Regions from separate parts of the Sphingomonas sp. AC435 genome, predicted to be linked through region 2. Evidence: riboswitches for the same ligand, from Rfam matches in the RefSeq annotation. Region 2 holds a riboswitch; the other holds the start of a gene.
The links. Region 2 has a riboswitch for cobalamin ahead of AC0CH8_RS13555 (TonB-dependent receptor plug domain-containing protein). Riboswitches for the same ligand answer to the same signal wherever they lie in the genome.

Region 1 (3,196 bases), on a different contig from region 2:
CGGCGGTCGCGAGGCCGGTGTGATCTTCGAGGGCGATCGCCGCTTCCCGGTGGTGATCCGCCTATCCGAAGCATCGCGGTCGGACCTGACCGAAGTGGCGCAGGTGCCGGTGCCGACATCGGCGGGCCGTTTCGTGCCGCTGTCGACGGTGGCCGACATCGCAGTCGTCGACGGCCCGGACCAGATCAGCCGCGAGAACGGCAAGCGCCGCGTGGTCGTGCAGGCGAACGTGCGCGACCGGGACGTCGCCGGCGTGGTGGCGGATGCACGTGCGGCCATCGACGCACAGGTGAAGATGCCGCCGGGGACGTACGTCGAATGGGGTGGGCAGTTCGAGAATCTCGCCTCGGCGCGCGACCGACTGCTGCTCGTGGTGCCCGTCTGCTTCGCGGTGATCATGCTGCTGCTCTATGGGGCGCTCGGCTCGGTGCGCGATGCGGTGATCGTCTTCACCGGCGTGCCGCTGGCGCTGGTGGGCGGCGTGCTGGCGCTGGTCCTCCGGGGAATGCCGTTCTCCGTGTCCGCCGCCGTGGGCTTCATCGCGTTGTCGGGAATTGCAGTGCTCAACGGGCTGGTCATGGTGTCGTCCATCCACGACCTAATGGAGCGTGGCATGGACCGGGTGCAGGCCGCCCGTGACGGGGCGCTCGCCCGCCTGCGGCCGGTCGCCATGACGGCGCTCGTCGCAAGTCTGGGCTTCGTCCCGATGGCGCTCGGCCACGGCGCCGGCGCGGAAGTGCAGAAGCCGCTGGCGACGGTCGTCATAGGCGGCCTCATCTCGGCGACGCTGCTGACCCTGTTCGTCCTGCCGACGCTCTACGCCCGATTCGGCGCGTGGCGAAGTCGACCCGAACGCGACTCCGCTAGCTGAACGAACGTCTGGAGCTGGGATGTCTTTAGGATACCCGAATGTCCGGAACCGGGCCCCTTTGATTGCACGCTCGGCGTGTAGCAGGGCGGCACTGACAATATACGAGGGCATCGTTTTCCCGCCAGGTTATCTACTCGACGGCGGCAATCTGCGGGAGCAGCACCGGAATCGCAGTCATTTTCAATCTTGGCTTTCCCTCATCCAGCGAAGGAAGCTCGACCTTGGTACGGTCGCTGAGAACGTCTTTGAGGTAAACGTCGGCGGGTGTGCCGACGGTGCACGCACGGATACCGGCGCCGCGTTCACAAGAACCCCGCAATGATATAAAGATATAAGGATATCGTTATATCGCATTGACAGCATCGGACCGATGGTGTTGAACGGTTATGTCGAGGTTCCCCATCCCAGGCATGGCGATGGGGCTAAGACGGGAAGCCGGTGGTGCCCTTCAGGGCAGAATCCGGCGCTGCCCCCGCAACTGTAAGCGGTGAGCGGCGGCTCCAATTCGTGTCACTGGGTTCCCGCAAGGAGCCTGGGAAGGCCGGAGCCACCGCGTTGACCCGTGAGCCAGGATACCTGCCTATCGACGCCATAACGTTCCTCGGACGGGGGTTCCTCCGGTGGATCGCGCTTGATGCGACGGTCCGTGGCCTTGGCGCCTTTCGGGCCTGTTCACGCCTTGCGCGCTTTCGCCTGACCTTCTGCCCGCAAAACCTGGGTGAGTCATGACGAATAGCGGCTTCACATTCTCGATCAGCAGCTTGCCCTTCGACGAGGATTATCGTCCGGTCGACAATACGCGCATCACCACCAACTTCGCCAATCTCGCGCGCGGGGAACGCCGCCAGGAGAATCTGCGCAACACGCTGGCGATGATCGACCACCGCTTCAACGCGCTGATGCACTGGGATAATCCCAAGGGTGACCGCTACACGTTGGAAGTGAAGATCATTTCGGCCGCTCTCACGCTGGGCGACGGCGCCGACGACGAAGCGTTCCCGCTGATCGAGATCCTGCACACCACCGTCACCGACAGGACCAGCGGCGAGCGCAGCGATGGCATGGTCGGCAACAACTTCTCGTCTTATGTGCGCGATTACGACTTCAGCGTCGTCCTGCCCGACCACCTCAAGGCCGGGGGTGGCAGCGCGCCTTATGGTTTCGGCGATCTGCACGGCAATCTGTTCAAGCACTTTCTTGGGTCGAGCGCGTATCGCGACAACTTCCGCAAACCTCCGGTCATCTGCCTCAGTGTGTCGAGCAAGGAAGTCTATTATCGGAGCGCCAACGTGCATCCGATCCTCGGGGCCGAGTACCGCAACGAAAAGTCCTCGGCCACCGATCAGTATTTCGCGAAGATGGGCATGAAGGTGCGGTACTTCATGCCCCCGCACAGCGTCGCGCCGTTCGCCTTCTACCACATCGGCGATCTGGTCAGCGATTATACCAACCTTGAACTCGCCAGCACCATCGCCACGATGGAGACCTTCCAAAAAATTTATCGTCCCGAGATCTACAACGCGAACTCCGTGGCCGCGGAGCATTATCAGCCGAGCCTCACCTACCAGGACTATTCGCTGACTCGCATCGTCTATGATCGCGAAGAGCGCAACCGGCTCGCGGCCGAGCAGGGCAAGTTCGCCGAAGAGCATTTCATCAAGCCGCATGCCACCGCGCTCCAGCGCTGGTCCGCGACCTGCGGCCTCTAATCCTCACGCACACGAAGGTATTTGCATCATGTCGACCGTGTTGCCGACGACGACCGCGGGCAGCCTGCCCAAGCCTTCCTGGCTCGCCCAGCCCGGGACGCTGTGGTCGCCATGGAAGCTGGAGGGCGAGGAGCTGATCGCAGGCAAGCAGGACGCCTTGCGCCTGGCGGTCGATGATCAGCGGCAGGCGGGCATCGACATCCTGGGCGATGGCGAACAGACCCGCCAACATTTCGTCACGACGTTCATCGAGCATCTGGCCGGCGTAGATTTTGAAAAACGCGAGACGGTGCGCATCCGCAACCGCTATGACGCCAGCGTGCCGACGGTCGTCGGGGCCGTCTCGCGACCGAAACCGGTCTTCGTCGACGACGCCCGTTTCCTGCGTGCGCAGACCGATCGACCGATCAAGTGGACGCTGCCGGGTCCGATGACGATGATCGATACCCTCTACGACGCGCACTATCGGAGCCGCGAGAAGTTGGCATGGGAATTTGCCCGCGTCCTCAACGAGGAAGCGCGCGAGCTGGAAGCGACCGGCGTCGATATCATCCAGTTCGACGAACCCGCATTCAACGTCTTTTTCGACGAGGCCAACGACTGGGGAATCGCCACG
Region 2 (3,196 bases):
CGAGATCGACCGAACGTGCAACCGCGGCAGCGACGGCGGGCGGCAGTACCGTGTCGGCGCTGGGCTTCACCAACTGCCTCAGCAGCGGTGCGGGCAGGGTGCCGGACTTTTCCGTCACTACCGGCGTAGCGCCGATCGATGCGGCATGGTTGAGCGTGATGCCGGTGATCGAGAACAACAGCATGGCGACGAGCGACACCGCCGCGCTGACCCAGTGCCAGGTGTGCAGTTGCTTCAGCCACCACGTCTTCCACTTGCGACGCGGCTTCCCCTTCGGTGCGGAGCTGCCGGACGCGGCGTGGATGGGCGTGACCTGATTCACCCCCGCCGACTACCGGTTCGTCGCGACTTGCTCAATAGCTATTGCGAGTGATTATCAAATTATTTGAGCTGCAACTCCAGCCCGGCCATCATCAGCAGCACAGTGTCGGCCGCCGCTGCCACCCGCTGGTTCATGCGCCCCGCGATGTCGCGGAACCGGCGGGCGAGCGCGTTGTCGGGCACGATCCCCATGCCGACCTCGTTGCTGACGAGCACGATCGGGCAGGGTGCAGCGGCCAGCGCCGCCAGCAGCCGGTCGGTCGCCGCATCGGCATCCGCGTCCGTTAGCAACAGGTTACTCGCCCATAGTGTCAGGCAGTCGACCAGCAGCACCGATCCCCCCTGCGCCTCCCGCCCGATCGCTTCAGGTAGATCGACCGGGCACTCCACCGTCCGCCACCCGGTGCCACGGTCGGCACGGTGGCGGGCGATGCGCTCGCGCATCTCGTCGTCGAACGCCTGTGCGGTCGCCAGATAGGTCCGCATGGGCGACGCGGCTTCGGCAATGGCCTGTGCCCGCGCGCTCTTGCCCGACCGTGCGCCGCCGATCACCAGCGTCACGCGTCCCACTTGCCCGATCCCGCCGCTGCTCATAAGGGGCCTATGCGACAGGTTCCCAGGAATGGGAATAATAGGGAATGCGGAAGCGGGGGAACGTCCCCGTCATCCGCAGCTGTCCCCGCAACTGTGACCGGACAGCGGTCGCTCCATTATGCCACTGGCCTCGGCCGGGAAGGCGGAGCGAGCGCGACGACCCGGGAGCCAGGAGACCTGCCTGTCGCGGTCGGTCCTTTGCGCGGACGGGGTGTTCAGCGCGATCGGGGAGAATTCCTCGCGAGACGGCATCGAACGGGGTGGCGCGCGTGGACTTGTCCGCGAGCGGCATCGTGCCTGTCGGTCTTCCGTCGGCGCGCGCGACCCCTTGTTGTTGACAGGGGAATATCGTGACCAAGACTTATCTATCGCTCATCGTCGCGCTCGCCGTGGCGGCACCCGCCGCCGCGCAGGAAATTCGCGACAACGCCAATGCCGTCACCACGCAGGGTAGTGCCGGCGACACGATCGTCGTCACCGCCAACCGTACCGCGACGCCGATCGGTCGGGTTGGCCAGTCGATCACCGTACTGGACGCCGACATCATCCGCGACCGTCAGGCCCAGTCGGTGTCCGACCTGCTGCGCACCGTTCCGGGCGTGACGATCGCGCGCAATGGTGGTGTCGGCACCAGCACGTCGGTGTTCATCCGCGGCGCGGAGAGCGACCAGACCGTCGCGCTGATCGACGGCGTGAAGCTGAACGATCCATCCTCGACCGGCGGCAGCTACAATTTCGGCAACCTGCTGATCGGTAATATCGAGCGGATCGAGGTGCTGCGCGGGCCGTCCTCCGTGATCTGGGGTAGTCAGGCGATCGGCGGCGTGGTCAACCTGATCACGACGCAGCCGACGGAGAAGCTGACCGTCAACGCCCGCGGCGAATACGGCTATCGCGACACCGCGCAGGGGGTGGTCAACATCGCCGGCAAGGCTGGACCGCTGTCGGCCAGCGCGGGCGGCGGCTACTTCCGCACCGACGGCATCTCCGCCTTCAACGAGGATCGCGGCGGCACGGAGAAGGACGGGTATCGCAACTACGGCGCGAACCTGAACCTGAACCTTGCGATCACCGACGCGATCTCGGTCGATGCGCGTGGTTATTATTCGAACGGCCGCGTCGGCATCGACGGCTTCCCCGCCCCGACCTTCGCGTTCGGCGACACGCGCGAATACGGGAAGACGCGCGACCTGATCGGTTATGGCGGGCTGAACGTCGCGCTGTTCGACGGAGCATTGCGCAACCGCTTAGGCTATGCGCGCACCGACACGCGCCGCCGCAACTACGATCCGGACGGCACGCCCGTCGAGACGTTCGCCGGCGACGGCGACAACACCCGCCTCGAATATCAGGGCGTCGCGGACGTCATGGACGCGGTGCAGGCGACGTTCGGTGTGGAGCGCGAAGTGTCGCGCTTCACCAGCAGCAGCTATGGCGGGCCGGAGACAGTCGGCCGGGCGCGCATCTTCAGCGTCTACGGGCAGGTGTCGGTGACGCCGGTCGTCGGTCTGACATTGACCGGCGGCGCGCGTCAGGACGACCACAATCTGTTCGGCGGCAAGACCAGCCTGGCGGGCAGCGGCGTCTATTCGCCCAACGGCGGCGCGACGACGCTCCGCGCCAGCTACAGCGAGGGCTTCAAGGCGCCCACCCTGTACCAGTTGCAAAGCGAATACGGCAACGCGGCCCTGACGCCGGAGCGCGCCAAGGGCTGGGACGCCGGCGTCACGCAACGCGCGCTGGACGGCGCAGTCGAGGCAAGCGCGACGTACTTCCACCGCAACTCGCGCGACCTGATCAATTTCATATCCTGCCCCGCGCCGCTCACCGGCATCTGCACCGATCGACGGGACGGCACCTACGACAATGTCGCGCGCGCGACCGCGGAAGGTGTCGAGGTTGGCATCACGCTGCGCCCGGTCGAGCCGCTGCGCTTTCAGGCGAACTACAGCTGGATCGATGCCGAGAACCGCTCCGCCGGCACCGCGAACTTCGGCCGCAAGCTGGTGCGCCGCCCCAGCCAGAGCGTGAACGCCTCGATCGACTATCGCTGGCCGTTCGGGCTGGAGACGGGGGCGACCGTGACCAGCGTCGGGTCGAGCTTCGACACCGCCAACAACTCCCGCAAGGTTCAGGGTTACGTGCTCGCCGACATCCGCGCCGCGATTCCGGTCACTGAACAGGTTCAGGTCTACGGCCGGGTCGAGAACCTGTTCGACGAGCAGTATGAGACGATCTTCCGCTATGGCACCTATGGCCGCGCCGCCTATGTCGGCGTCCG

Region 1: linked by a shared signal. The riboswitch ahead of AC0CH8_RS04275 (DUF1852 domain-containing protein) and the one ahead of AC0CH8_RS13555 (TonB-dependent receptor plug domain-containing protein) in region 2 are both predicted to bind cobalamin.

Annotation. Positions count from the first base shown of each region.
Region 1 covers NZ_CEEDCJ010000002.1:140,259-143,454, reverse strand. Annotated here, with positions in the region: gene AC0CH8_RS04280 (efflux RND transporter permease subunit) at 1-871, shown strand, start outside; cobalamin riboswitch at 1,247-1,471, shown strand; gene AC0CH8_RS04275 (DUF1852 domain-containing protein) at 1,597-2,580, shown strand; gene AC0CH8_RS04270 (methionine synthase) at 2,609-3,196, shown strand, end outside.
Region 2 covers NZ_CEEDCJ010000007.1:23,918-27,113, reverse strand. Annotated here, with positions in the region: gene AC0CH8_RS13565 (PepSY-associated TM helix domain-containing protein) at 1-304, opposite strand, end outside; gene cobU (bifunctional adenosylcobinamide kinase/adenosylcobinamide-phosphate guanylyltransferase) at 382-915, opposite strand; cobalamin riboswitch at 915-1,114, shown strand; gene AC0CH8_RS13555 (TonB-dependent receptor plug domain-containing protein) at 1,263-3,196, shown strand, end outside.